2 regions of the Humibacter antri genome follow, and region 1 is predicted to be linked to the other one. Evidence: predicted binding sites of a transcription regulator. Region 1 holds the regulator's gene; the other holds the start of a gene.
What was found. The regulator LexA, encoded in region 1, represses DNA repair genes until DNA is damaged. The targets are predictions, from matches to a motif close to TCGAACANNTGTTCGA.

Region 1 (14,814 bases):
CACCGCCACGAACCCCTGCGGCGTGACGGTATCGGCCATTGCATCGAGCACGTGCTCCGCGACGAGCTCGGTGCGTACATCGGCCCGCCTGGCCAGACCGATGATGTCATCATGCTTGCGCAAGGCATGCTCCGTGACGAAAAGTTCGACGACGAGCTCCGGTCGCCAGGCGAGCACCTCTCGTGCAGCCTGAGGGCCCTCGAGCAAGAAGGTACCGGTATCGGCACGCGCCGACTTCTTCGCGAGTTTGGCGACGGCACGGACCCTTGGCGACCGGGGGTTGTCGAGCACGCGCCCAGCCTAGCTGTGCTTGTTCTGCGCGCGCGACGGTGCTTGTTTTGCGCGCGCGGTACCGCGCGCGCCGCGGTCGACTTCCCGGGCGGTCACGTCCGGCGGCGTACACGCCGCCGCCTCGCAGAGCGCCTCGCGTACCCGACTTGGCGCGCGACGGTGCTTGTTTTGCGTGCGCGGTACCGCGCACGCCGCGGTCGACTTCCCGGGCGGTCACGTCCGGCGGCGTACACGCCGCCGCCTCGCAGAGCGCCTCGCGTACCCGACTTGGCGCGCGTCGGTACTTGTTTTGCGCGCGCCACCGTCGCGCACGCCGCGGTCGACTTCCCGCGTGGTGGCGTACGGCGGCGTACACGCCGCCACCTCGCAGAGCGGGTCCCGTTCTCGAAGTGGTCCGCGACCTTGAGTTCGACCGCTCGAGACTCTCGGCTCCACCCGCTCGCAAACGAAAAACGGCCCGGTTCCCTGGAGAGCCGGGCCGTCCTGCGCTTGCTTGGCTGTGCCTGGTCAGGCCGCCTTCGGGGCTGACGTGTCGGCGGGCAGCGCCTTCTTCGCGGTCTCGACGAGCGCGGCGAAGGTTGCCGGCTCGTTCACGGCGAGCTCGGCGAGAATGCGACGGTCCACCTCGACACCTGCCAGGTTCAGTCCCTGGATCAGGCGGTTGTAGGTGAGGCCGTTCTGACGGCTCGCGGCGTTGATGCGCTGGATCCAGAGACGACGGAAGTCGCCCTTGCGCGCACGACGGTCACGGTAGCTGTAGACCAGCGAGTGTGTGACCTGTTCCTTCGCCTTGCGGTAGAGGCGCGACCGCTGACCGCGGTAGCCCTCGGCGCGCTCGAGGATGACCCGACGCTTCTTGTGGGCGTTGACGGCCCTCTTCACTCTTGCCATTGTTCGTAGTTCCTTTACGCGTCGTTTCGGCTTACTTGCCGAGGAGCTTCTTGGCGACCTTGGCGTCGACGTTCGGAAGCACCTGGTCCTGGTTCAGACGGCGCGTACGACGGCTCGTCTTGAGCTCCAGATGGTGGCGCATGCCGGCCTGCTGCTTCATCACCTTGCCGCTGCCGGTGAGCTTGAACCGCTTCTTGGCCCCGGAGTGGGTCTTCTGCTTGGGCATTATTTCTCCTCATCGGTGGCGGATTCGATCTCCGCCTCGGTGGCCGTCTCCCCGGATCGCTGCTGCTGCGAGCGCGCCCGGTTGGCGGCACGTTGTGCGTTGGCCTCGGCCTTGGCCTCCGACTTGTTCTTCAAGGGGCCGATGACCATGACCATGTTGCGACCGTCGATGGTCGGGGTCGATTCGACAGAACCGAAATCCGCGACGTCCTCAGCGAATCGCTGCAGCAAACGCACGCCCTGTTCGGGCCGGGACTGCTCGCGCCCGCGGAACAGGATCATCGCCTTGACCTTGTCGCCGGACTTCAGGAATCCCTCGGCGCGCTTGCGCTTCGTTTCGTAGTCGTGTTTGTCGATCTTGAGGCGGAACCGCACCTCTTTCAGCACGGTGTTCGCCTGGTTGCGCCTGGCTTCTTTCGCCTTCTGCGCAGCCTCGTACTTGAACTTGCCGTAATCCATGATCTTGGCCACCGGGGGCTTCGAGTTCGGAGCCACCTCGACGAGGTCCATGTCTGCCTCCTGCGCGAGACGGATGGCGACCTCGATCTTGACGACGCCGATCTGCTCTCCGCCGGGGCCGACGAGACGAACCTCGGGCACGCGGATACGGTCATTGGTACGGGGATCGCTGATGCGTGTCTCCTCTGATCGAACAGTGCTGTGAACGGCACCCACGGCGGCGCCGCAAGTGGTCGGCAGAGGTCTCACACACGTGCGATCCGTGCTCGCGCACGGCCGCGCATCCCGCACCCTTTACGTCAGCTTCAGGAGACTTTCGTCACCTGAAGCGGAGTGCGTAACGACCCGGTAACCTGATGAAGCGGTCATCGCGGGTGGGAGAGTCTCCACTTTTCCTTTCGAAGCATGATGCTCCGAAAGCCCGACACAGCCTAGCAGACGCTCGGGCCGAAAGCAGAATCGGCGGCCGCCGCCCTTCACCCATGTCCAGCCGCCGCGGAGGCCTCATGTCCGATCAGCACATCCACCGATTCGATGAAGGCGATGCACTGCAAGCCGAAGCCGCGGCGCTCGCTGAGGCTACGCGGGACATCGCGGATGTGCCGGCCGTCGAGGTGATCACGACAACGGCCGTGCACCTGATGAGCGCGGCCGCCGTGAAGTGCGGCCTGGCGGACGATCCGGACGCCCAGACCGATCTGGACGAGGCACGGAAGCTCATCGACGCCTTGGCCGGCCTGGTGACGGCCAGCGCACAGCACATCGGCGACCAGCACGCGCGGAGCCTGCGCGATGGGCTGCGCAGCCTGCAGCTCGCGTTCCGCGAGGCATCCGTCATTCCAGATGCACCGGGCTCGGGACCGGGAGAGAAGTACACCGGCCCGGTGAACTGACCGGCTTCGACGGCGGCTCCCGGTCAGCCCGCTGAGCGGACGCGGAGCGTCATGGAGTCGACGCGATCCGCGATGAGTGCCGAGGCTGCCCACGCGGACGTGAGGCGCGCCACGATGATGTCGAGGGAATCCCGGTCGAGGCCAGGGCGCAGCGCGAGGACCACCTCGAGCTCGGGCCCCCGCAACAGGGCCGTGGGGTCTCCCGCCGAAAGGGTCACAGCCTGCACTGCCTCCTCCTGGCGGGTCGCCTCCGAGAAAGCCGTGATCACGGCATCGTCTTGCCACGGCGGCGTCCACGGTGCACCCGTTGCCAGCGCTTTGACCGCCGGACGGCGAAGCACGAACTCAGTCGGAGTCGTCGGATCGATCACCACGAGTTCCGTCTGCTCGCTCGCCGCCGCGAGCGCTATGCGCGGTCCGACAGCGGGAACCGGGCGGGCTCGCGCGTTCCACGCGGACATCGTCTGAACGGAGGAGAACGCCGGCAACACGGCCCGGCCATCCGGCGCCTGCACCGTGGCGATCGACAACTCCTGCGTCTTGTCGACGAGGTGCCCATCAGGGGTTTCGCCGACTTCGCCTGCATGGGCCAGAAGAGGCACGAGCAATCTCGACGCACGGACCGCGTCAATGACAGTCACCTGGTCCACGGTTCCCTGCCCGAATGCGATCAGGGAAGCAAGCAGAGCGGGGTCGGCCGAACCGTCGTCGGTCGTCGCCTGGCCCTGCTCGAACGAACGTCCACCCCATGGCAAGCCGGCCGAGTCCGCCCGGTCGGTCGAGCCGAAGAGGTGGCGAGAGCGTTCAGCGCCGGGCAACGTCCAGCGCCTCCGGGAGCGTGAAGGCGCCGGAGTAGAGCGCCTTGCCGACTATCGCGCCCTCCACGCCGAGCGGGACGAGCTCGCGGAGCGCGAGGATGTCATCCAGGCTGGAGACTCCCCCGGAGGCGACCACCGGCCGGTGCGTGCGCGCCGTGACCTGACGCAGGAGCTCCAGGTTGGGGCCTCGCAGAGTGCCGTCCTTCGTGACATCCGTGACGACGTAGCGCGCGCATCCGGCGTCTTCGAGCTGTGCGAGCACCTCCCAAAGGTCTCCGCCTTCCTTCGTCCAGCCACGTGCCGCGAGGGTCGTTCCGCGCACGTCCAGGCCCACCGCGATCGCCTCGCCGTAGCGCGAGATCACATCGGACGCCCACTGCGGATTCTCCAACGCCGCCGTGCCGAGGTTCACACGTTTCGCCCCGAGTTCGAGCGCCTGCTCCAATGACGCGTCATCGCGGATGCCGCCGGACAATTCGATCTTCACGTCACGCCTGGACCGCATGACGGCCTTGAGCACGTCCCGGTTGTGGCCGCGGCCGAACGCCGCGTCGAGGTCGACGAGATGAATCCACTCCGCGCCCTGCTCGACCCATTCGTGCGCCGCGTCGACCGGGTCGCCGTAGCTCGTCTCGCTTCCCGCTTCGCCCTGCGTCAGCCGTACCGCCTTGCCGTCGGCGATGTCGACGGCGGGGAGCAGCACGAGTTCGGGGGTGTCGCTGATGGGGCTCATCTGTGGCTTTGCTCTTTCGGTGACGTTGACGGTAGGCGAGAAGCGGCCGAATACCGCAGCCTAGGCGGGGATGACAGGCAGGCTCTTCACCCAGTTGGTCAGCAGCCGGATGCCCGCCTCACCGGATTTCTCCGGGTGGAACTGAGTGGCCGAGAGCGGCCCGTTCTCGACGGCGGCGAGGAATCGCCCTCCGTGGTCGGCCCAGGTGAGCTTTGCGGCCGCGAATGGGCCGGACTGCTCCATCTCCCAGCGCTGCGCCGCGTACGAATGCACGAAGTAGAAGCGTTCGTCACCCACACCGTCGAACAGCACGGAGTCGGAAGGAGCCTCCACGGAGTTCCAACCCATGTGGGGCAGCACGTCGGATGCCAGCCGATCGACAGAGCCCGGCCACTCGCCGAGGCCCTTCGTGTCATGTCCGTGCTCGACGCCGCGCTCGAACAGCACCTGCATGCCCACGCAGATGCCGAGCACCGGACGTCCGCCCGCGAGGCGCCGGTCGATGATCTCGGCACCGCGCACAGCCTGAAGCTGATCCACGACCGCTTGGAACGCGCCGACACCGGGGACCACCAGCCCGTCGGCATCCATCGCAGCCTCGCGTTCGCTCGTGAGCCTCACGTGCGCTCCCGCCGCTTCGAGTGCTTTGGCCGCCGAGTGCACATTGCCCGAACCGTAGTCGAGCACGACGACCGAGGGCGCGGGAGCGGCGGCCTGGCCGCCTGTCACAGTGCGCCCTTCGTCGACGGGATGCCCCGAACGAGCGGATCGGTCGCCTTCGCCTGCCGGAACGCACGGGCGAACGCCTTGAACTCCGCCTCCGCGATGTGGTGCGGGTCGCGACCCCCGAGCACACGCACATGCACGGTGAGCGCGGCGTTGAACGCGATCGCCTCGAAGACGTGCCGCACCATCGATCCGGTGAAGTGGCCCCCGATCAAGTGGTGTTCGAAACCGACCGGCTCGCCGGAGTGCACGAGATACGGGCGCCCGGAGATGTCGACAACAGCCTGCACGATCGCCTCGTCGAGCGGCACGGTCGCATCCCCGTAGCGCGAGATTCCCGACTTGTCGCCGAGCGCCTCCTTGATCGCGAGGCCGAGTACGATGCCGACGTCTTCCACAGTGTGGTGAACGTCGATCTCGATGTCGCCTTTTGCCCGCACCGTCAGATCGGTGAGCGAGTGCTTGGCGAACGCGGTGAGCAGGTGGTCGTAGAACGGCACCGTGGTGTGCACGCTGCTGTGGCCGGAGCCGTCCAGATCGAGCGACAGCTCGATGCTCGACTCGCTGGTCTCGCGGCGGATGCTCGCAGTACGGCTGCTCATGCCGTCAAGCCTAATTGAGGGAGGAAGCCGTGCTCGTCGATGCGGTCGACGATGCCGTGGCGGCCGGTGCAGGGGTCAGTTCGCCCATGGCATCGAGGAAGACAGTGGTCTCCGCCTCCGTGCCGGCGCTTACGCGCAGGTGATGCGGTATGCCGACATCGCGCACGAGAATGCCCCGTTCTTTGAGAGCGAGGAACATCGCGTGAGGGTCGTCCACCCCGCCGAACAACACGAAGTTGCTGCCCGAGTCGTGCACGGGATAGCCCAATTCCGTCAGACGGGATGCGATCCGGTCCCGTTGCCGCACGATGTCGCGCACTGTCGCGAGCATCTCGCCGGAGTGCCGAAGCGCTGCCACGGCCGCCGTCTGCGTGAGAACGGAGAGGTGATACGGCAGCCGCACGAGACGGAGGGCGTCGGCCACGGCGGGGTCGGCCGCGAGGTAGCCGAGCCGCACACCGGCGAACGCGAACGCCTTGCTCATCGTGCGTGAGACGATCAGCCGCTCACGATTGGGAAGCAGGGTCAGTGCGCTCGGCGCTCCCTCGGGCATGAACTCCTGGTAAGCCTCGTCGACGACCACGATGCCGTCGGTCGCGCCGTAGACCGCTTCGACGACGTCCAGGCCGAGCGGCGTCCCTGTCGGGTTGTTCGGCGCGCACAGGATCACGATGTCTGGACGGCGTTCCCGCACCACGGTGGCCGCCTCGTCGGGCGTGACCGTGTAGTCCGGTGCCCGATCGGCCGCGATCCATCCGGTTCCCGTCCCGGCCGCGAGCAGCGGGTACATCGAGTAGGTGGGCGCGAACCCGAGGGCGCTGCGTCCGGGGCCGCCGAACGCCTGCATGATCTGCTGGAGCACCTCGTTGGAGCCGTTCGCCGCCCAGATGTGCGACGCATCCAGACCGTGTCCGAGGTAGCTCGCCAGGGCTTCGCGCAGTTCGACGAATTCCCGATCCGGGTAGCGGTTCGCGCCCTTCAGCGCTTCTCCGACCGACTCGAGGATGTCTGCCACGACGTCGCCCGGAATCGGATGCGTGTTCTCGTTGACGTTCAGCGCCACTGGCACAGGCGCCTGTGGTGCTCCGTACGGCGACTTGCCGCGCAGATCATCGCGGAGCGGAAGATCGGAGAACGAGGTCACGCATCAATGCTAGAGCGGACCTTCACCGGCTCGAGCCGTCGAACTCGCGCGGGATCGCCAGTCGCTCCCCCGCCTGCACCATGCTCGACGAGAGGCCGTTCAGATCGACGAACGCTAGGACCACATCCCGCGGGTCATCTCGCGGGGCCACACGTTGGGCGATGCTCCACAATGACTCACCCGACTGCACCGTCAGATGGTGGAATGACGCGCCCGAGGACCGGATGCCCGCCATGGCACCGCCACTGGCCAGAAGCGCGCCCCCGCCCATCAGGAGCGGCAGCACGATGAGCGCCGACAGCACGGCCCGGCCACGACGAGTGAGACGCGTGCGGACACGTGAGCGGCGTACATCGGCCGGCGCCTGCGAGCGAACCGGGGCGGCATCCAGGTGGCTCGTCGAGCCGTCCAGCGTCGAACGATTCGCCGTCGGACGGTTCCGTGCCGCGTGCGCGAGTGCGATGGTCGTCATGACGGTCTCCCTTCAGTCTCGAACCCGTGTTCCGAATCTATCTTCGATTCCTTCGGAATTCAACGGTATGTTCGGATCTCTTCGGTCCGAGTTGCCAACACGCTCGAACAGAATGGCCGATCCAGGTCGAAACCCGGATAGAGTTTCGATCTGTCAGGAACAACGTCAACACGCACCACCGACATTCGATCGAGGTGTGGTTGCGGATGCTCGCATCCCGCTACCTCACCGATTGAGCATGTTGAGCGGCACAGGCTCGAGCAGCTCCGCTGCGAGAAGCTGCGGCATCCGCCGCGGGAGACGTTCGAAACGTTCGTCGCAGACCGCGAACCACAAGGGCAGATCGCCGCAGCAGAGAGCAGCGTCGGCCGCCGATGACGAGAGGAAGAGCACGTGACCGACGTCGACCATGTACAGCACGACGGCCCGCAGCCGGATGATCCGCAACACGGAGCCGGAACTGCAGCTGCCTCGGCGCCTACCGCTCGCCGCAGCCGCGCAACGGAGAAGCCGCGCACGCGACGACGCAAGAGCCTCAGCGACAAGCAGCGTGCGATCCTCGAGGTCATCCAGCGTTCCGTGAGCCAGCGAGGATACCCGCCGAGCATGCGCGAGATAGGCGACGCAGTGGGTCTCGCGTCGCTTTCCAGCGTGGCGCATCAGCTGGGTCAGCTCGAATTGAGCGGATACCTGCGTCGCGACCCGAACCGCCCCCGTGCACTCGAGGTTCTGATCGATCTGCCGGAGAGCACGGGCCGCGCCGAGGCGACTGCCGACTTCGAGACCTCGATTCCCGTCGGGGACGCCACCATGGTGCCCATGGTGGGCCGGATCGCCGCCGGTGTTCCGATCACAGCGGAGCAGCAGGTCGAGGAGGTGTTCCCGCTCCCCCGGCAACTCGTCGGCAACGGTGAGCTGTTCATGCTGAAGGTGCAGGGCGAGTCGATGATCGACGCTGCCATCTGCAACGGTGACTGGGTGGTCGTTCGGCAGCAGAAGACGGCGGAGAACGGCGACATCGTCGCGGCCATGCTTGACGGAGAGGCGACGGTCAAGGTGTTCCGTCAGCGGGACGGTCACACCTGGCTGCTGCCGCGCAACTCGGCCTACGAACCGATCCTCGGCGACTTCGCCGACGTGGTCGGCAAGGTCGTCGCCGTGCTGCGCGCGGTCTGAGCGCCGCCCCTCGGCGATGCAACCGGCTCGATCCGGGTCGAGCACCGCTTCGGTGCTGCTCCGGAGAAGGTGGGGCGCGCCTGGACAGACGCTCTCGCGCTGCATCGCGGGGCACGATGATGCGGCTCGTGCACGGCGAGTTCCGCGACGCTTCCGAACACGACGCTCAGGGCCTGCGCCGAGCTCTCACAAAGCTCGACCGAGGCTCGCGGCGGATGCCGAGGGGCTGATCCAGCCGCAGGCATCCGCCGCCGTACGCTACGCCGGCTGCTTCTCGCGAACGGCCCGGGTCGCCTCGATGATGTTCCTCAGCGACGCCACCGTCTCGTCGTAACCACGCGTTTTCAGCCCGCAGTCCGGGTTCACCCACACCTGCCGCTCCGGGATGCCGCCCAGCGCCTTCTCGATGAGCTCGGTGACCTCGGCCACCGACGGCACGCGCGGCGAATGGATGTCGTAGACGCCGGGACCGATTCCGTGGTCGAATCCGCTGGCCTTGATGTCATCGACCACCTCCATGCGGCTGCGGGCGGCTTCGATGCTGGTGACGTCGGCGTCGAGGTTGCGGATCGCGTCGATCACGACGCCGAACTCGGAGTAGCACAGGTGCGTGTGGATCTGCGTCGCGTCGCCGACACCGCTCGTGGCGAGGCGGAATGAGCCGACCGACCAGTCGAGATAGTCCGACTGGTCCGTCTTCTTGAGCGGAAGCAGCTCGCGCAGCGCGGGCTCGTCCACCTGCACGATGCGGATGCCTGCGGATTCCAGGGCGGCGATCTCGTCGCGGAGGGCAAGCGCCACCTGCCGTGCCGTGTCGCCAAGTGGCTGGTCATCGCGCACGAACGACCAGGCGAGGATGGTCACAGGACCCGTGAGCATCCCCTTCACGGGCTTGTCAGTGAGCGACTGGGTGAACGTGGACCACTCGACGGTGATCGGCTTCGGACGCGACACGTCTCCCCACAGGATCGACGGCCTCGTGCACCGGCTTCCGTACGATTGAACCCAGCCGTTCTGCGTCACCGCGAATCCGTCCAGGTTCTCGGCGAAGTACTGCACCATGTCGTTGCGCTCCGGCTCACCGTGAACTATGACGTCGATGCCGATCTCCTCCTGAAGGTCGACGACGCGTTTGATCTCGCCCCGCATGAGCCCGAGGTACTCCGCCTCACTGATGACGCCCTTCGCGAACTGTGCGCGCGCACGCCGGATGTCGCCGGTCTGCGGGAACGATCCGATCGTGGTCGTTGGCAGCAGCGGGAGGCCGAGGGCGGCGTCCTGAGCCGCCAGCCTGATTGCATAGTCACCGCGCCGGAAGTCGGCATCGGTGAGCGCCCCGGCACGACCACGCACCGCACCGTCGCGCACCCCAGGCGCACCCAGCCGATCGGTGAGGGCTGCGGATGCCTGTGCCAGCTCGTCCTGGATCGCCTCGTGCCCGTCGTCCAGACCCCGTGCCAGCGTTGCCACCTGGACGACCTTCTGATCGGCGAAGGCGAGCCAGGACCTCAGCCGATCATCCAGCGCCGGCTCATCCTCGACATCGTGCGGCACATGCAGCAGCGAAGTGGACGTGGATGCCGCGATGTTGGGCGACAGTGCGAGCAACGACTCGAGTGCGCCGAAGGCGGACTCGAGGTCGCCGCGCCAGACGTTGTGCCCGTCGATCACACCGCCGACCACGGTCTTGCCGCGCAACGCGGCCTTGGTGTCGGCATCCAGCCCGGAGGGGATGCCCCCACGCACCAGATCGAGCGAGATCGCCTCGACATTCGTGGCTGCGAGAATCGGAAGGGCGTCGTCGAGGCCGCCGTATGGGGCCGCGACGAAGAGGCTCGGCCTGTCCGACGCGGCGCCCAGTGTCTCGTATGCGGTGCTGGCGGCCGCGAGCACGTCGGCTCGCGCGTCATCGAGGCTCTCGCTCACCAGTGCCGGCTCGTCCAGTTGCACCCATTCGGCGCCCGCTGACTTCAGCTCGGCGAGAAGTCGTACATAGGCCGGGAGCACATCCGCGAGCCGCGACAACGGCCGGAAGCCCTCGGGTGCGCCATCGGCGGGCTTGCTGAGCGCCAGGAACGTGACCGGGCCGACGATGACCGGGCGCGTGAGATATCCGTCCGCCTTGGCCTCCTCGAACTCGCGGACGAGTCGATCGGACGCCAGCCGGAACTCGGTGTCAGCGCCGATCTCCGGTACGAGGTAGTGATAGTTCGAGTCGAACCACTTCGTCATCTCCAGCGGGGCATCCTCGCCAGCGCCGCGGGCGATCGTGAAGTAGCCTGCGAGGTCGACGCGGCCCTGGGCATCCTGCAGCCGAGCGAAACGGGACGGGATCGCTCCGAGCGTTGTGGCGGCATCCAGCACCTGGTCGTAGTAGCTGAACGTCTCGGGGATGGCGGAGCCGGTCTTGCCGAGGCCGAGCTGCGAAAGCCGGTCACGCGTCGTACGACGGAGCTCGGCGGCAGTGGCCTCGAGTTCGTCCGAGGTGATCGTGCCCGCCCAGAAGGCCTCGACGGCCTTCTTGAGTTCGCGACGACGGCCGACGCGCGGGTACCCGACGATGGTGCCGGTCGGGAAAGTGGAGGAGGTCATGCGTTTTCCTTCTGTTTGCTGGCCTGCTGGGGTGGTGTGGTCGTGGCTGTTTCGGCGGTCGCCTGCTCCGCGGAATCCTCTTCGAGCGCGGACGAGTCGATCAGACCGCAGCGCTCGAGCACGGCGAGCGATGTCTGCGGCTGGTTGAAAGTGCAGAGATGAATGCCGGGTGCACCGCCCGCGACGAGCCGTTCGGCCAGGTTCGCGGCATGCTCGATGCCGATCTCACGTCTGCCCTCGTCGGTGGGCTCCACTTCGAGGCGGATGCTGAGATCGCTGGGGGCGTCCTCACCGTTCAGTTCGAGAATGCGCCGAAGTCGTGCCGGCGAGGTCACGGGCATGATGCCTGGCAGGATCGGCAACGTCAGCCCGGCGCGGCGTGCCCTCTCCACGAAGAAGAAGTAGTCCTCGGCATGGAAGAACAACTGGGTGATCGCGAGGTTCGCGCCTTGCGCCTGCTTGGCCAGCAGCGTGTCGATGTCTTGATCGATCGAACGCGAACGCGGATGCCCGTTCAGGAACGCGGCAACGGCGATCGTGACCCGCTCGCGCCTGCCCACCGCGCTAGCATGCGTCAACCCCGGAACCGGGATCTCGCGGTACGGGGCGTGTTCCGCCTGAATGCGGTGGATCAGCTGCACGAGTTCCGAAGCACTGTGCAGGTCGCCCAGCGGTCCATCCACCGGCACCCCGGTCGGCGGGTCGCCACGCACGGCGAGAAAGCGAGTCACGCCCGCAGCCAGGAACTCACGGATCATGCGCCCGGCCTGCTCGTGGGACGACCCGACGCAAGTGAGGTGCGCCATGGCCGGCACAGGAGTTGCCCGGGTGATGTGCCTGACGACGTCGAGAGACGAAGCGTGCGAGGAGCCGCCGGCACCGTAGGTGACCGAGATGAAGCGCGGCGCGACGGCGGCCAGACGCCGGATGGTACGGGGCAGGGCGCGCGCGGCCGCCTCGTTGCGCGGCGGGTAGAGCTCGAACGAGAAGGGTGTTCCCTTGGGACAGCGGCTGTGCTCCGGATCCAGGGCGTCACTGAAAAGCGCGGTCGGCGAGCCGTCGTCGAGGTGCTGTGCACTCATGGCGGCTCCCTGCTCGGGCGGCGCGGAGGCGATCGGTCGCAGGTCGTGGCCGAAGGCATCCGCACCGCAACTCTCGCGACCGCCGGTGCGGCGGCCACTCGGTCATGCGGCTCGGGGCGGGTGCCGGGCTCGGCTGTCGCTCCAGTCGAACCGGCCGACATCGGCCATGTTCGACGAACGTTTCGATCACAGTAACAAACGCGTGGCGCGAACGGATACTGCGTGTTACGCAGCGCTACATCGAGGTCCGCCGACTCGGTCGCGGCCGGTGTCAGCGCGCTCCGGCGATGGCCGGCGTCGCACGGAACGGATCGAAGACGGGCACGAACTCGGGAGCCACCTTCGCGGTGATGCGGGTGCCGTCCGGTTCGTACTCGGTGCGCATCACGCGTCCGCGCTCATGAAGGGCGGACACGAGATCTCCCCGGTCGTACGGGATCAACACGTCGATCTCGACGGATCGGTCAGGTAGCGCGCGCGCGATCGCCGCCAGCACCTCATCGACGCCTTCGCCACTGCGTGCGGAGGCGAAGATCGCCGCCGGCTCCAATCCGCGCAGTTCCAGGCGCCGACCGTCGTCGATGAGATCGGCCTTGTTGAAGACGACGAGCTCGGCGATGTCGCGCCCCCCGACCTCGCCGATCACGTCGCGAACTGTGGCGAGCTGCGCCGCCGGATCGGGGTGGGAGGCATCCACGACGTGCACGATCACATCCGCGTCGGCCACTTCTTCCAGCGTCGACCGGAAGGCCTCTACAAGCTGATGCGGAAGGTTGCGTACGAATCCGACCGTGTCGGCCAGCGTGTACAAACGGCCGTCGGCGGTGATGGAGCGCCGCACCGTGGCATCCAGGGTGGCGAACAGTGCGTTCTCGACGAGAACGCCCGCCTTGGTGATGCGGTTGAGCAGGCTCGACTTGCCGGCGTTGGTGTAGCCGGCGATGGCCACCGAGGGAACGCTGTTGCGACGGCGGTTCGCCCGTTTGGCCTCTCGTGCCGGCTTGAAGTCCTTGATCTGTCTGCGCAGTTTCGCCATACGGGAATGGATGCGTCGGCGGTCCAGCTCGATCTTGGTCTCGCCGGGCCCGCGGCTGCCCATGCCGGCGCCCGCGCCGCCCACCTGGCCGCCGGCTTGCCTGCTCATCGACTCGCCCCAGCCGCGCAGGCGCGGGAGCAGGTACTCGAGTTGCGCCAGCTCCACCTGCGCCTTGCCCTCGCGGCTCTTCGCGTGCTGGCTGAAGATGTCCAGGATCACTGCGGTGCGATCGATCACCTTGACCTTGACGATGTCTTCGAGTGCACGACGCTGGCTCGGCGCCAGCTCGGTGTCGGCGACGACGGTGTCGGCGCCGAGCGCCTTGACGATGTCGTGCAGTTCCTGCGCCTTTCCGCTGCCGAGGTACGTGCCGGGGTCGGGGTGCGGCCGCCGCTGCAGTACGCCGTCGAGTACGACGGCACCGGCCGTCTCGGCGAGTGCCGCGAGTTCGCGCAGCGAGTTCTCTGCATCCACCTGCGTTCCCGCCGAGTACACACCGATCAGCACCACGTTCTCGAGCCGCAACTGCCGGTACTCGACCTCTGTGACGTCTTCGAGCTCCGTGGAGAGACCCGCAACGCGGCGCAACGCCGCACGCTCTTCGCGGTCGAACTGCTCGCCGTCGTCGCTCTGGCCGTCGGCCGCGGACCGTTGCAGGGCCTGCGCGCTCTGCCCGAAGATCGTCGTTCGAGCGGATGTCTGCTCCGCCCGCGCGAGAATCCGCGCGACCACGTCGTCAGGCGCCGACTCCGTCGGTTCGTCGTTCTCGGTCGGTTCGTCGTTGCGGTCGTCGAGCGCATCGCGCCCGTGCTCACTGTGGGTTTGCGTCATCGTGTGCTCCACCATAGTTCTCTACGCCGACAGCGCCCCGGAGCCATGAGCAAGAGCCATTTCCTGCCTGCGCCGAGACGCCGACACCCGCCGCAGTCTCCCCGACGGCTGTGGGAAGCGAGAGCTCGTCCGGTATTTTCCTTGTATGGCCAGCGGCGAGCACTACTTCACGGCACGACCCGGCGGCGACGCGAAGCTGCGGCCGCTCCCCGTTCGCCTCGCCGGCCGTGAAGTCGAACTGGTCACCGCCTCAGGCATCTTCAGCCCCGATCGGATCGACATCGGCACACGGGTACTCCTCACCGACGCGCCGGAGGCGCCTTCGAGCGGGCATCTTCTCGACCTCGGCTGCGGCTGGGGGCCGGTCGCCCTCACTCTCGCGCTCGAATCCCCGGACGCGACGGTCTGGGCCGTCGACGTGAACGAACGCGCCCTCGACATCGTGCGCCGGAACGCCTTGATCCTCGGGCTCACGAACGTCCGCGCCGCTCTGCCCGACGACGTACCCGATGAGGTCGCGTTTCGTGCGATCTGGTCGAATCCGCCGATTCGCGTGGGCAAGGACGAACTGCATGCCATGCTTCTGCGTTGGCTGCCGCGGTTGGATGTCGACGCGGATGCCTGGCTCGTCGTGCAGCGCAACCTCGGCTCGGACTCACTACAGCGGTGGCTCGAGACAGACCTTCCGTCCGGGCTCGGTGTTCGACGCGCCTCCTCCAGCAAGGGATTCCGCGTGCTGCGTGTCAGGCGCGAATAGGGCGTACCGCAGGCTGACTCGATAGCACTTTCGCCGCACAGTGCGGCATCAGCACAGAGCGGCATCAGCACAGAGCGGCATCAGCA
Region 2 (14,814 bases), on a different contig from region 1:
CACTGGTCGGTGCCGTCGGCGGCCGGCCGATCGCGGACGGCACCGTCCGTCTCAGCGCCGTCGAAGACGTGTCACCCGGGAGCGACGGCGGCGCCGACAGTGACAGCGCGGTCGCCGATCCGCTGCGCCTCGCACTCCTGCTGGACAGCCTGGTGCGCTCGTACATGGCGCTCACCGGCAACCTCAGCGATGCGCCTCCGCCACCTTGGCTCGCCGGGGCTCTCTCGGCACGGTTTCCGCGTCTGACGCGTGCCGGAGACCAGGATGCCGCCGACGCGCGTTCGGAGCTGAACTTCGCCGTCGAGGCGGTGCTGCGCGGGGTCGGCTGACCCACGAAGCGGTCAGTCGATGGGTTCATCGTCGGCATGCGCCCCGTAGTAGGCGGACTGCCGACGCATGAGCTCGCTCATCGGTACGTCGCGACCGACTCCGTAGACGGTTGCGCCGAAGTCGAGTCCACGCTGGGAGTCTCCGACCTTTGCCCTCACCATACGGGTGACGTGCTCCCGTCGTCACACCGCGGGCGATGCGTCGATCAGCCGCCGAACGAGGTCGTACGCCGGTTTCGGCGTGTAGTCGTCATGGAGGAGGCCGAATCCGTTCTGCCAGCTGCCGTCGCTGAGGCCGTCGCGAAGTGAGAAGAACTCGTACACGCTCACTTCCCCGGTCGCGAGCACGGCCTCGGCGACGGCCTGCAGGATGCGTGCCTGCTTCGCTTCGTCGCGGTTGCTGCCCGTGGGCCAGCCGGTCTCGGTGATGTGGATCGGCGTGCTGTCAGGGATCCCCGCCTCACGGGTGACCGCTCGCAGCGTGCGAACGAGGAACTGTGCTCCGGCTCCGACCTTGTCTTCCGGGAGCGGACGGAAGACGTCGGGGAACATGTCCAAGCCGATGTAGTCGAGCCGCGAGGCGGAGCTCGGCCCGAGCGCGTCGACCATCCGGGCCCAGAACACCGGATCGGCGAGCCCGGCCGCATTCACACCGATGCCGATGTTCGCACCGAGCAGGTCTCGTTCCTCGAGGCCTGCTCCGACGCCCGCGGCGACCGCCTCGAAGCAGCCGGGGAACCCGCCATCCAGCGGCGCTGCTACGTTGAGCTCTTCGCCGACCTGGACTGTGCCGCCGCCCCAGCCGGCGACATCCCGGACCGCCTGGCGCACGAACTCCGCGAAACCGACCGTGTCGGGCGCCGGCGAGCGGTAACACGCGACGAGGTCGATCAGTCTGCCCTTCCCGCCATATTGTCCGGGATCAGCCGGGGCGGCATCCACGCCCGGCTCGGGCGCTCCCACTCCCCGGAAGTGCCGGTAGCACCGAACGACGAACTCCTCCGCGCCGCCCTGCAACCGATCCAGCGCGACACACGTGCGCTCCACGTCTTCCGACGGTGTCTCGAGCGGCGTCAGGTCAACCAGATCAGCGGAGACCACACCCGGCCACACTCCAAATCGCACAACGAACTCCCTACTAGCCGTATACGGGTACTCGCCGAGTGTAGCCGTATACGGCCAGCGCTGCTACCGTGAAACGGTGCCGACCAATGCGCTCGCCAACCCGCTCGTGCTGCCGATCCTCGGCCTGCTCGCCGAGCAGCCCCGGCACGCGTACGCGCTGTTCAGCGAACTGCGCACGCGCTACGCCTTTATGGGCGTGCGGAACTCGACCGTCTACACACTGCTGAACACCCTCGTGGAGAGTGGGTGGTTGCAGTCCGGGCCGGCCAGCTCTCATCGGCAGGAGTTCCAGCTCGCCCCGTCGGGACGGGCCGCCCTGGCGGCGCGGGTCGAGCACGAGCTTCAGGAAGGCGACCTCGCCGACCGCACGGCATTCATGACCGCGCTCGCCTACCTCGGAATCCTCACGCCGATCGCCGCCTCGGCCGCTCTGCAAAGCAGAGTCGACCGCGTCCGACACGAGGAAGAACACCTCACGCTCGTCCTCGACCAGGTCGCCGGCGTTTCCGAGCTGCACATGATCGAGGTCCACTTCTACCGCGATCAACTTCGTCACGAACGGGCCTGGCTGCACGCGACCATCCAGCGCATTCGCTCGGGCGCACTCCCCTGGCCCGTGAAGCGGTAGACGAAATGCTCCTCGTCATCGTCGCCACTCCTGAGCCGGTACCCGTCGAAGTCGACCGCTCTCGCTGGCCGGTACATGTCACGATCGTCGGAACGTTCCATGTCGACACGAAGCCGGTCGAGGCGATTCCGGCGCTGATCGAGAGGGCCGCACAGAGCTTCGTCGCGTTCGACGTGAAGCTCGGCCCGCCTGAGCGATTCGGAACGGCGAAGGATGTGCCCGTGCTCTTGGCGGCGCATCCGTCGCTTCGGGCCCTGCACGAGTCGCTGGCGACCGCGCTGGCCGGCCTTTCCGGCTTCGATGCGATCGAGCCTCCGTTCTGGCATGCCGGATATCGCCCACACGCTTCCCTCGGGCCCGCGGTGCGAGTGCGGGAGGGCGACACGCTTCGCCTGCGCGTGATCACGCTGGTGTCGCTCGAGAAGCACGTGGGCCGATCCCTCTACTCCGCGCACTTGAGCACTGCGGGCACTTGATCATCACGGAAGCGTGAAATTCGTCGTGGTGTCCCGGCGGAAGGCGCGCATGACCGGTCTCGTCGATGTCGTTCTGCGCAAGCTCACCGATGCCAGGGCCCGGAGCACCTGGAAGGCTTGGCCTGTGCCTCGTCTTCAGCAACTCGTCCCCGGAATCATCGGCTTCGCGCCCGCGACCGACTATGAGTACCTGCGCGAGATCCAACGGTTCGGCGCAAGCGAGAGCCGACCCGGCCTGGTCAATTCGATACGCACGTTGTACGCAACCCTCGACACCGACGAGTTCTTCGGGCTGGATGACGATGGGCATTCGCGAGAGGCGTCCGAGCTGATCTCGGCCACCGCACGGACTCTGTGCTCGGGCGGTGCCGACTTCCTGGTCGTCACATCCAACAGCGGCAGCATCATCTTGGAAGAGGCAACGGATGTCGCGCTTCCGGTTCTGAGCATCTTCGAGACGGCCACGCGCGAGGCGACGCACCAAGGATTCCACAGGCTGGGTCTGCTCTCGACTCGTCGCACCGCCGAATCCGGCCGGTATCAGCGCGCGGCCGAACGACTGGGTGCACACATCCTCACTCCGCCGCCTGCCTTGATCGCGGACATCGACGCGATGATCGACGCGGAAGCGATTCGCGGCATCAGCACACCGGAATCGCTGGCGCTCCTACGCGAGGCCGTCGAGTATCTGGCGGGCGAGGGTGCGGACTGCGCGGTCTTGGGCTGCACCGACCTCGTTCTCTTCGGCCCGTCGAACGTCGGTGCGGGCATCCTGCCGATCGTCGACTCCACGAGAGCGCACGCCCGCGCAGCGGCCGCTCGGGCAGTCGACGGCTGGTCGAGTGACGAACTCGACACCGGCCATGCCCATTACTAGTACTTGGTGAGTACTACTAGTGCCTTCATGGCACGAGTAGACGATCGTCCAGTGTCTTGCGCGGATGTCGGATAGTGTGCGCGTTGTGCTGAAGGAGTCCTGGTCGTGAGTTCGATCGCCGCACCCGACGAGAGCGATCACCACTCGGCCGGACTCATCGTCGCTGCCGTGCTGTCCTGGATCGCCCCTCTCGCAGTGCTCGTCAGCCGACTCACTTCTCCCGCGCTTCCCGTTCGCGTTCCCAGCCACTGGAGCACAAGCGGCACAGTCGATGGGTGGAGTTCGATTGACGGCGTCTTCTGGACCACGCTTCCGGCCGGCATCGTCGGCGCACTTCTGGTCACGTTGATCGTCGTCTTCGGCGGCAACAACATCCCGCGCATCAAGGGAAGCCTGGGGCTGGCCGGCATCGCCCTTGTCTCCAGCGGAATCAGCCTCGTGTGGTTCGTCACGATCGCGGTCGCCCGACGTCCGGACGCCAGCGGGACGGCCTTCGGGATGCTCGTGCTCGGCACCGTGATCCTCGCCGCGCTCGTCTTCGGCGCCGGATCCCTGCCGCGACGGAGCGCCGATGGGCGAGCTCGCACCGAACCGGAGCAACCTGCCGACGGAGGCGGAGACCGCAGTCCATCGGAGGCGTGAGGACCGTCGATGGCGCCACGCTTCCGAAGGTCACAGTGCTGGAACCGAGCGGGAACTCGTCGCACTGCTACGACGGATGGCGAGTCGCCCGTTCCTGGGCATACTCCAGTTGGGATCGGTGTTCGGCGGGGAGCCAGTCTCGGCCGTACGTCGCCGACGGGTCGACCCTCGGATCGTGCGGATCACGGCCATCGCGCAGGGCCAGCACGTATGCCCGGTCCTGTGCGATCCGTCGACGCAGTTCTTCGCCGTCGCCGATGGATCCGTGCCCGGGAATGACAGCATCGATGTCGCCCGCCACCACGTCGAACAATCGCAAGGCTTCGAGGTAGTCCTCGATCGGCGCCTCGGAGTCGAGATCGAGCAGCGGGACTTCGACATCCGAGAGCATGTCGCCTGCGATGAGAACTCGACGATCGTCGATGAGCAGTGCCGCATGGCCGGGCGCGTGCGCCTGATGCTCGATTATGCGAACGCTCGGGCCGTCCCATGGGATTCGGGCCGCCCCGACCGCCAAGCCCTCGATCAGGCCGAGGAGCTCGATCGGCACCTGCTCGGCGATGCGCGCCGCCTTCGTGCGGGCATCCGTCAGCCGAGCCTGAGCCGCGAGGGCGCATCGGTGCGTGCCATATCGCGGGGCCGAGCCGAAGCGGGCGTGCCAGATCAGATGATCCCAGTGCGGATGGGTCGAGAATCCCACCTCGACGCGCCGATTCAGACGGTCCAGTTCGTCTGCGAGATCGGCCAAGTCAGAACCTTGGACGCCCGCATCGACCAGCAGCACGCCCGACTCGCCGATCAGAACGACGGCGTTGCTCTCACAGAACGAGCTCTGGCGAACCAGAACGCCGTCCGCGACTTCGGTTAGCACCCCATCAGGCTACGCATCCGGGCGCCGTCTACTGGAGGACGAGTCTCCGACTCGACCGCTCGCCTCCTCGAAGGGCGACGGCGAGCCCGGTCGGCCACTTCTTCAGAAACCACTTCTTCAGAACCCACCTCTTCAGAATCCACTTCTTCTGAACCCACTTCTTCTTCTGAACCCGCTTCTTCTTCTGAACCTGCTTCTTCTTCTGAACCTGCTTCTTCTTCTGAACCTGCTTCTTCTGAAACCCCTTCTTCAGAAACCGACGAAGGATGCGAGCGCTGCCTGCGAGTGTCTCTCCGTCCCCAGTCGAGAGTCTGACAACTTATTCACACACACTTTCGAATATAGTGAACCGTTGATAAGATAAAGCATGGCATTCACGTTCGATGCAGCGATCGCGGCGATCACCGCACTGCAACCCTCAGGGGGTGCGATCGAACCGTGCACGCAGAACGACGCGGAGCTCCTGCAGCTGCAGACCGGTGTCGCCGAAGCCACGAAACGACTTCACGCCATCAGCGCGCTGCTCGCGGCGGAGATCGCACACCGGTCACGGCGTGAACTCGGGCACGACGGGCTCGCCTACCGGGCAGGGTTCCGAACCCCGGAGAAGCTGATCCAACAGGCCACCGGAACGACCGGAGCGGATGCCCGCAAACTCGTCCGCGTCGGAACCCAGGTCGCGCAGACCCTCGCCGCCGACATCCTCGAGGAGTCGAGCGGCGACGGCGGAGCGGACAGCACTCGCACCAACGCCCCTCCAGAGGTCTGGCACGCCGAATTGGACCGTGCCGTCGCCGACGGGCTGGTCTCAGTGGACGCAGCCGACGGCATCCGTCGCGGGCTCGGCGAACCCGGCGAGGGTGCACCCGAAGAGTCGATGCGGAACGCGGTGGGCCGGTTGATCCAGTACGCGTCTCGTGCGCACGCTGACGATGTATGGGCCAGAGCCCGCAACGAACGCGACCTGCTGGACCCGAACGGGGTCGCGGACCTAGAGAAGCAACGCCGCGACGCCCGATACCTGAAACTCTTCCCCCAACCCGACGGGATGACCCGCCTCACCGGGCTCCTGGACCCCGAATCAGCGCAGATCGTGTGCACGGCGTTCGATGCCGTCGTCAGCCCGCGCCGCGGCGGACCACGCTTCACCCGCAAAGCCGACCGGGACCGGGCGCAGAGGCTTCTTGAAGACTCACGAAGCACCGAGCAGATCATGGCCGACACACTCGTCGACATCATCACCCTGGCCACCCGGAAAGACACCGGACGACTCTTCGGCACCACCCGACCCACCGTTCGCCTGATCGCCACCATGCACACCGCCACCAGCCGTGACGCCCAGCGCGCCGCGAGCACCGGCGACGCGTTCAGAAAAGGCGGAGGCGAGCCGGCGAACGGACCCGAGCAGCAGCACGAAGCCGAACCACAGCACGGCACCGCCGGGTTCGGGGTGCTGCTGGGACAGATCGACCCGGTCTCCGCAGAAACCGTGCAACGACACCTCTGCAACGGCCACCACCAGATCGTTCACGACGAGAATGGGCACACCCTCAACTACGGGAGAGCCAAGCGCACCTTCTCCACCCACCAACGCGACGTCCTCAACGCCCGGGACGGTGGATGCATGTGGCCAGACTGCGACCGACCACCCGACTGGTGCGAGGCCCACCACATCGATGAGTGGAGCGCCCACCACGGCAAAACCGACATCGACGACGGCATCCTGCTCTGCCGCTCCTGCCACCTGCGACTCCACAACGACCACTGGAGAATCGACCGGCGACCCGACAGACGTACCGGCCACCACGCGTACTGGCTACGACCCCCCGGTGGCACCGACAGTCGCGACGACATCCTCCTCCACCGCAAGAACCCGCTCCTCGACGCAGTGCATACCGCCAGTTGAGTGCGCGCCAGCCCGACGCGCGGCGACACGGCACCCGGCATCCCGACCCTCGAGGGCACGGCGCGCGGCATCCCGACGCACAACGGCACAGCACGCGGCATCCCGAAGCGCGACGGCACAGCACGCGGCATCCCGAAGCGCGACGGCACAGCACGGGCCAGCCCGATCCTCGAGATCACGGCACGCGGCATCCCCACGCGCGGCGGCACGGCGCGCGGCCGAACAGCACGCGCCCGCCCGACGCCGCGAGCCCACCGCTGCAGGCCCAACTCCTCAAGCCCACGCCGCAAGCCCACGCCACAAGGCCAACGCGCAGACCCGACGCCGGGTTCGATCGTCGCTCAGGCGGCGAAGCTCAGGGTGTTAGCGTTCGATCATGCTCATCGGCGCCGTGATCTTGACCATTGTCGCTATCGGCTTGACCGTGATGATCATCCTGTGCGCTGTCGGCGTCATCCCCCGCAACTCGATCGCCGGGCTGCGACTGCCTGCGATGTTCGCGTCCGACGAGGCATGGATGCGCGGACATCGCGCCGGCATCGCCCCCGCCGTGATCGCGTCGATCGTCTGCATCGTCGTGACCGTGATCGGCCTGGCCGTACCGGCATTCACCGGCGGCACCATCATCGTGATCGTCGCGCTTCTCGCCGGCCTCGTCATCGCGGCAGTACTGGGCAGCCGCGCGGCTTCGCGAGTCGCGCCATCGGTCGACGACGAGAAACAGGTCTAGCCGGGTACCTCCTCGAACGAACAGAGCTGCCGTCTTGGCGAATTGAGAGGCATTATAGGGCGAGCAGAGCGGCATTCTCGGGCAAACGCAAGGCACATTCTTGTGCGAGCAGAGACGCTTCCTCAAGCGAGCAGAGACGCACCCTCAAGCGAGCCGACACGCATCATCCTGCGAAGCAGAGACGCACCCTTAAGCGATCAGAGACGCGTCCTCGAGCGAGTAGAGACGGATCGCCGAGCGACAGAGAACGCCCTTTCGATGAGAGGGCGACTCACCCTCGGAAACCTAAGGATCTCGACGACACGGGACTTGACCTCTGACGGGCCGTCAGCTCGCGCGTGAACCTCCCCGGCGGCCTGCGAGGTACTCATCCGGCATACCGGGCCCGATCCGCACGGCCACCTCATCCGCCGGAATGGCACCGCACTGTTCACACGTCGCCTGGGCGTGCACGGCACCGTCGCACCCGGTGTGCCGATACAGGATCGGCGGTTCGATCTCAGATGCCCAGGCATCCCCCCACTCGGTGAGCGCGATGAGCGCGACCGCGAGCGACCGCCCTTTCGGTGTGAGCAGGTACTCGGACGAATCCGTGCGCTCCATGATGCCGCCGGCCACGAAGGCGTCGAGGCGGGAAGCAAGCACGTTCGTCGCGATACCCAAGTTGTGCTGGAAGTCCCCGAACCGTGTCACCCGGGCGAACAGTGCGTCACGAACGATCAGCAGGCTCCACCGCTCCCCCACGAGTTCGAGCGACCTGGCGATCGAGCAGACCTGCGTGTTGTACGTGTTGCCGAGCATGCAGCGATCCTAACGCTTGCGTCATGCAAGTTATCCGACTAGTCTAACTTGCATCACACAAGCTTAGCGAGTTCGCGGATGATCGACCTCCGTCGACCTGCACCTCCAGCGCCAACCCACACGCACGCCGAACCCACACGCACGCCGACCGACGCGCACTCCAAACCCACACGCACACCAAACCCACACGCACGCCGAACCCACACGCAAGGGAGCACCGACATGTCCACCGACTTCACGACCACCATCACCGTCAATGCGACGCCGCAGCAGGCATACGACGCGATCAACCACGTCAGCGGATGGTGGGGCCGCATCACCGGGTCCACCACCTCGGTCGGCGACGAGTTCGTGTACGTGGTGCCCGGGTTGCACTACAGCGGATTCCGCGTCACGGAACTGGAGCCGGCCCGACGCATCGCGTGGCTGGTGACCGGCAGCTACCTCGACTTCGTCGACGACCAGCAGGAGTGGAACGGCTCGACTGTGCGGTTCGACATCCGCGATGCCGGCGGGAGCACCGAGATCGTCTTCACGCACGAGGGCCTTCGACCGGAGGGCGAGTGCTACGGCGCGTGCTCCAACGCGTGGTCGATGTACGTGCGCCTGAGCCTCAAGGAGTTCATCGAAACGGGCGAGGGCCGGCCGAACGCCTTCGAGGGCGACGAGGTGCTCACCGCCGCAGACCACGCGGAACTGCGCGGTCGCGTCGAGGGCTCCGCTCCCGCCGAAGCGGTGGCTGCTCCTGCTGTATCTCGGTGAGCACGACTTCTCTGTGAGCACTCACCTGTGAGCACATCTCTGTCAGCATTCATCTGTGAGCACATCTCGGTGAGCAGTTCTCTGCCAGCGCGACCTTCTCGCTGAGCGCATCTCTGCCAGCGCGACCTTGCCCAGCGAGCACATCTCTGCGAGCGCATCTCTGCCAGCGCCACCTTCTCTGTGGGCACATCTCGGTCAGCACGACTTCTCGACGAGTGTCGGCGGCGCACGTGAACACCCCACACGGCAAACCATCGCGGCTTCGCGGGGCCACCGGCTCGTACGGTGTCAGGACTTCCGCCCCGTCAGAGTACTCATCGCGTGCGTCTGCACCTGCTGCGGCACCGCGTCGCGTCGCGTTCTGCGCGGCCTGAAGCCACCGGGCAGAGCGGCTGCCAACACTTCCGCCAGGTGCAGCGCCCGCGGCGCGACGTCGCAGGCGCTGCGGATCTCCTCGCTATGGCCCCGCCCAGCACGGCCCTGCCCAGCACGACCCTGCCCAGCACGACCCTCGCGAACGCGGACCTGGCCAGCGCCACCCTCCCGGCCTCGGACCTTCCCGCCACGGACCGGCCGAGCGCGATCTTCCCCACCGGACACGGCTGCGCGCCAGTTCGCCGCGCCCAGCTGGTCCGCCTGCGTGCGGCAGCTGAAGCCGTCTGCGATAACGCACGTTCCCTGCGACGCGGTCCGCAGTGCAGGCAGCATCGCGTGGTCGGCCACCGCGACGGAGACCGGCAGGTGTCCGGGTTCGAACCCGAAGTTGCCGGCCAGGCCGCAGCATCCATCCAATTCGTCGAACTCGACACCGGCATCGCGCAGGATGCCTCGCTCGGCATCGAATCCGAGCACGGCGTGCTGGTGACAGTGCTGCTGCACGATCGCGCGCCCGCCGACATGCGGCGGCTTCCAGCCATCCGTGGCTGCGAGCAGCTCGGCGAGCGTGACGGCACGCTCCTTCACGAGACGGATGTTCGGATCGCCCTCCAGGAGCCCGCGCCCTCCCAGAAGCTCGCGCCCTCCCAGAAGGTCCGGCCCGTCGGAGCGGAACACCGCGAGGCAACTGGGCTCCAGCACCACGAGCCTCTCGCCGTTCGTCAGCTCCTCCGCGAGCCGCGCTGCGGTCGCTTTGAGCATCGCGGCCGCGGAAGTGAGTTGACCGGTCGAAATGAGGGTGAGCCCGCAGCAGGAGCGACGGCGCGGAACGCGAACCCGATAGCCGGCATCCGTCAGCACGATCGCAGCCGCCTCGAGCACCGAGGGCTGGAAATTGTCGCCGAACGTGTCCGCGAAGAGCACGACGTCGCCGTGGGGGGCATCGCGACTGTCACCGTGGAGCGCATGGCGACTGTCACCGTGGAGGGCATGGCGACTGTCACCGTGGGTTGAGCTCGTCGAAACCGAACCTGTTCCGGGTTTCGAGTCGCCGCAGCGGGCATGACCACTCTCACCGCCGGTTGAGCTCGTCGAAACCGAACCTGTTCCGGGTTTCGAGTCGCCGCAGCGGACATGACCACTCTCACCGCCGGTTGAGCTCGTCGAAACCGAACCTGTTCCGGGTTTCGACAAGCTCAACCCGCGGTGACGGTCGCCCCATCCGCGGTGACGGTCGCCCCACCCGCGATCGAGGTCGCTCGACCCACGGGAGGGCTCGCCGTTCTCGTCGGTCGAGCTCGCCGGAGACACCCCGTCCGTGAAGCGGCGGCGCACGAAGCGCGGTGCCGGCCGCAGCGGATCGAGGCCCGCGAGCCGCTTGACGAGCGAGCCGAGCACCGGCGCATGCGAGATCGCGTTCACGATGGGCGGCGCGAGGTGTGCCAACCGTGCCCACACGGTCAGCCAGCCCATCGAGTAGTGGCCGAGCGGGCGAATCCTTCCCGCGTAGAAGTGGGACAGGAACTCCGCCTTGTACGTGGCCATGTCGACATCGACGGGGCAGTCGCTCTTGCAGCCCTTGCACGACAGGCAGAGGTCGAGTGCATCCTTCACCTCCGGCGAGCGCCAGCCCTTGTCGACCGGCGTGTCGCGGTTGGTGCGGTACGTGCCCTCGACCATTTCGAACAGCAGCCTGGCTCGACCCCGGGTGGAGTGCTCCTCGTCGCCGGTCGCGCGATAAGACGGGCACATCACCCCGTCGCCGTGTGCGCGGCAGTCGCCGACGCCCACGCAGCGCAGCGCGGCCGCGGCGAAGCTGCCGTCGTCGTTCGGATACGAGAAGTGCAGCTTCACCGGCTGCGGGCGACCCGTTGGCGGGGGCGCGTAGCCCTCGCCCATTCGCAACCCCTCGGTGTGCGGCTGCGGATCGACCATCTTGCCCGGGTTCATTCGTCCGCGCGGATCGAACAGGCGCTTCAGCTCCTGGAACCCCTCGATCACCCGGTCGCCGAACAGCATCGGCAGCAGGTGCGCGCGGGCCTGGCCGTCACCGTGCTCCCCCGAGAACGACCCGCCGAAACGCACCACGAGCTCCGCCGCCTCGTGCGTGAACCGGCGGTACTCGTCGACCCCGGCCGCACCGGAAGCGAAGGGGAACGGTATGCGCATGTGCAGGCATCCGTGTCCGAAGTGCCCGTACCGTGCGACAGGCTCGTACCCGTAGCGTTCGAGCAGCGTGCGCAGCTCGCGCAGATAGTCGCCGAACACGCCCGGCGGCACCGCGGAGTCCTCCCACCCGGACCACATGTCGGGCAGCCCAGGCACGTTCGTCGCGGCGCCGAGTCCCTCTTCGCGGATGCGGCGGATGGCGTCCTGCCGCCCCTCGTCGTCGAACCGGCGCACATCGGGGCGGATGCTCCGCCCGCCGAGCGAACGCACCATCTTCTCGGCCGTGGCATCCGCTTCGACTTTCGTCTCACCCGGCACCTCGACGATGAGGTATCCGTCGCCGTCGGGCAGCAGGTCGAGCGCGTCGAGGTTCTTGCCCTTCGTGCGCTGGAAACCGATCAGCGTGCCGTCGAGTCCCTCGACCGTGATCGGATCGAATTCAGCAGCGTGGGGCGCGGCATCCGCGGCGTCCTCGATGCTCGGGTAGCCGAGCACGACGAGGGTGCGCGCCTTCGGCACCTCGACGAGTTCGAGTTCGGCGCGCAGCATCGTGACGAGCGTGGATTCGCTGCCGACGAGCAGTCCGGGCACGTCGAAGCCGTTCTCCGGCAGCAGCGCGTCGAGGTTGAACCCGGAGACGCGGCGCGGGATCTTCGGAAAGCGCCGGCGCACGTCGCTGCCGTATCGGTCGATCAGCTCGCGCAGCGCTGCGTACAGCCGGCCCTTCGGGCCGCCCTGCGCAATCACCTGCTCGACGTCGTCGTCGCGCCGCACCCACATGCGGTCGCCGTCGTACGTGAGGATCTCCAGCGCCAGCACGTTGTCGCCCGTCTTGCCGTACTTCTGCGCGGATGAGCCGCACGAGTTGTTGCCGATCATGCCGCCGAGCGTGCAGTGCGAGTGCGTCGCGGGCCTCGGCCCGAACATGAGGCCGAGCGGGTTCACCGCACGATTGAGTTCGTCGAGCACGATCCCGGTCTCGACGATCGCGGTTCGGGATGCCCGGTTCACCTCGATCAGGCGGTCGCAGTGCTTGGACCAGTCGATCACCACGCCCTCGTTGCACGTCTGGCCGGCGAGGCTCGTGCCCCCGCCACGGCTCAGCACCGGCGCGTCGAACCGGGAACAGGCGAGAACAGCATCCGCTCCCGCCTCGACGGTGCGAGGCAGCACCACCCCGATCGGTACGTGCTTGTAGTTCGACGAGTCCATCGAGTACGCGGCGCGCGTGCCCGCATCGAACCGCACCTCGGCATCCAGACCCTCGAGTTCGCTCATGAGCCCGCGGATGTCGAGCCCGCCGTTCGTGATGGTCACAGTTCCGACCTTGCCGCTCAGCGGGCGGCGGTGGAAGGGGTTGACCCGATATCAAGTTGACCCGATATCAATGGGCCGGCCACCCTCGCACCACGCGGCTGATGGTTGCTGCGTCGGCGGTCAAGTCCCGCCACGCAACGCTTACGCCGTAGCGGTCTGCTCGATTCCCGTGATGATGACACGGATCGCGAAGTCCCGTCGGGAGCGTTCGTCCGGATCGGTCAAGGCTGCTGAAGATCGACCGATATGCGGAAAGAGCACCGGGTCGGCTTCTTCATACGCGACTCGGACCCGTCCGCGCTCGCTGTCGCCCTGATCCGAGTCGCGGCGCGCGGTGCGTTCGATTGCGGTCGCTGCGGCGAACTGTGCGATCAGGTCCACCGCCAGCGCCGCCGCCTGAGCGTCTACACCGCCCGTCTCCATGACGGCGAGTTCGTGCTCTGCGAGGCGAAGCGCGCCGGGAAGCGTGGGGATGGCACCCAATGCGACCGCGCCGAGCCCCGGGTAGACCTCAAGGGTCTCAATCGTGTTGACGATCGTTTCGGCCAGGGCTTGCCGCCAGTCCCGGTCGTCGGCGCCGACGAGTTGCACCTCGGCGTACGCGGCATCGAGAACGTGTTCGAGCAGCACCTCGCGGCTGCCGAAGTAGGCGTACAGCGACGCCGGCCCGGTCTCGACAGCTTCGGCGACGTGGCGGAGCGCGACCGCGTCGACGCCACGTTCGCGGATCAACCTCTTCGCGGCGTCGAGGATCGACTGCCGCGATAGCGGCGGCTTCGCAGGACGGTCACGCCGGGAGACCGGCTCTGCTCGTAACGCCATGCTCCCATCATATCGCTTGACACGATCATTGTTCTGTACGATCATTGTTTCTTACGAACAATGTTCGCGAACGTTGTTCGTCCCGAATGGTTGGAGGATGTCATGTCGGTTCTGGTCGTGGGCGCGAGCGGCGCAGTCGGCGGAGCGGTCGTCGCCGGTCTGCTCGAGCGTGGTGTGGAAGTGCGGGTGACCAGTCGCACTCCGGAGAAGCTGGCCCTTCCCGCGCGGGTGCCGGCGTTCGCCGCGGATCTCAACGACCCTGCGTCGTTCGCGCCCGCCCTCGACGGCGTCGAGCGAGTATTCCTGTACGCCGACCTTGCGGAGCCGGAAGAGCTGATGGCCGTTGTCGCAGCGGCAGGCGTGCGCCATGTGGTGTTGCTGTCGAGCTCATCGGTAACCCTCCCCGGCGCGGAGGAGGACTTCAACGGGTCACGGTTCATCCGCGTCGAACAAGCCGTCGAGAGGTCGGGGCTTGCGTACACGTTCCTGCGACCGGGCGGATTCGCCAGCAACGCGGCGCGGTGGAGCTGGGGTGTCAAGGACCAGAGCGCGGTGCCGCTGCCACACCCGGAGGCCGTGCAGGTCCCGATCCACGAAGCAGACATCGCCGACGTCGCCGTCGCCGCTCTCACCGGCGACACCCTCGTCGGGCACAAGCCCGTCCTGACCGGACCGGACCGGCTGACCCTTCGGCAGCAGGTCGACATCATCGGCAAGACGATCGGCCGTGAGGTGCGGGTGGTCGAGCAGACGGAAGCGGAGACCTCCGCGATGCTCACGCCCCACATGCCCGCGGTATGGGTGCGGCAGATCATCAAGGACTGGCGTGGCGCGGTCGGGGCGACCCCGGCCATCTCCCACGAATGCACCCGCATCACCGGCCGCCCGCCCCGAACGTTCCACGACTGGGTGGCGGACAACGACGCCCTGTTCCGCTGACCCGCCCTGTTCCGCTGACCCGCACACCAGGACCTCAGAAGGCGG

Region 2: the regulator LexA is predicted to act here: its motif matches at 5,272-5,287, upstream of ACYVDK_RS17930 (HNH endonuclease signature motif containing protein).

Annotation. Positions count from the first base shown of each region.
Region 1 covers NZ_BAAHAW010000043.1:53,857-68,670, reverse strand. The annotation lists gene ACYVDK_RS16685 (TrmH family RNA methyltransferase) at 1-291, opposite strand, end outside; gene rplT (50S ribosomal protein L20) at 799-1,182, opposite strand; gene rpmI (50S ribosomal protein L35) at 1,214-1,408, opposite strand; gene infC (translation initiation factor IF-3) at 1,408-2,007, opposite strand; gene ACYVDK_RS16665 (DUF1844 domain-containing protein) at 2,373-2,759, shown strand; gene ACYVDK_RS16660 (SseB family protein) at 2,783-3,514, opposite strand; gene priA (1-(5-phosphoribosyl)-5-[(5-phosphoribosylamino)methylideneamino] imidazole-4-carboxamide isomerase) at 3,564-4,310, opposite strand; gene hisH (imidazole glycerol phosphate synthase subunit HisH) at 4,371-5,039, opposite strand; gene hisB (imidazoleglycerol-phosphate dehydratase) at 5,036-5,638, opposite strand; gene ACYVDK_RS16640 (histidinol-phosphate transaminase) at 5,649-6,782, opposite strand; gene ACYVDK_RS16635 (LysM peptidoglycan-binding domain-containing protein) at 6,805-7,254, opposite strand; gene ACYVDK_RS16630 (hypothetical protein) at 7,480-7,704, opposite strand; gene lexA (transcriptional repressor LexA) at 7,648-8,430, shown strand; gene metE (5-methyltetrahydropteroyltriglutamate--homocysteine S-methyltransferase) at 8,689-11,022, opposite strand; gene ACYVDK_RS16615 (methylenetetrahydrofolate reductase) at 11,019-12,104, opposite strand; gene hflX (GTPase HflX) at 12,376-13,971, opposite strand; gene ACYVDK_RS16605 (class I SAM-dependent methyltransferase) at 14,117-14,728, shown strand.
Region 2 covers NZ_BAAHAW010000048.1:206,565-221,378, forward strand. The annotation lists gene ACYVDK_RS17890 (TetR/AcrR family transcriptional regulator) at 1-329, shown strand, start outside; gene ACYVDK_RS17895 (hypothetical protein) at 342-491, opposite strand; gene ACYVDK_RS17900 (hypothetical protein) at 513-1,430, opposite strand; gene ACYVDK_RS17905 (PadR family transcriptional regulator) at 1,531-2,082, shown strand; gene ACYVDK_RS17910 (2'-5' RNA ligase family protein) at 2,088-2,558, shown strand; gene ACYVDK_RS17915 (aspartate/glutamate racemase family protein) at 2,608-3,435, shown strand; gene ACYVDK_RS17920 (SdpI family protein) at 3,541-4,077, shown strand; gene ACYVDK_RS17925 (MBL fold metallo-hydrolase) at 4,145-4,948, opposite strand; gene ACYVDK_RS17930 (HNH endonuclease signature motif containing protein) at 5,316-6,854, shown strand; gene ACYVDK_RS17935 (SdpI family protein) at 7,231-7,584, shown strand; gene ACYVDK_RS17940 (winged helix-turn-helix transcriptional regulator) at 7,912-8,385, opposite strand; gene ACYVDK_RS17945 (SRPBCC family protein) at 8,608-9,147, shown strand; gene ACYVDK_RS17950 (FAD-binding and (Fe-S)-binding domain-containing protein) at 9,436-13,008, opposite strand; gene ACYVDK_RS17955 (TetR/AcrR family transcriptional regulator) at 13,150-13,830, opposite strand; gene ACYVDK_RS17960 (SDR family oxidoreductase) at 13,933-14,769, shown strand.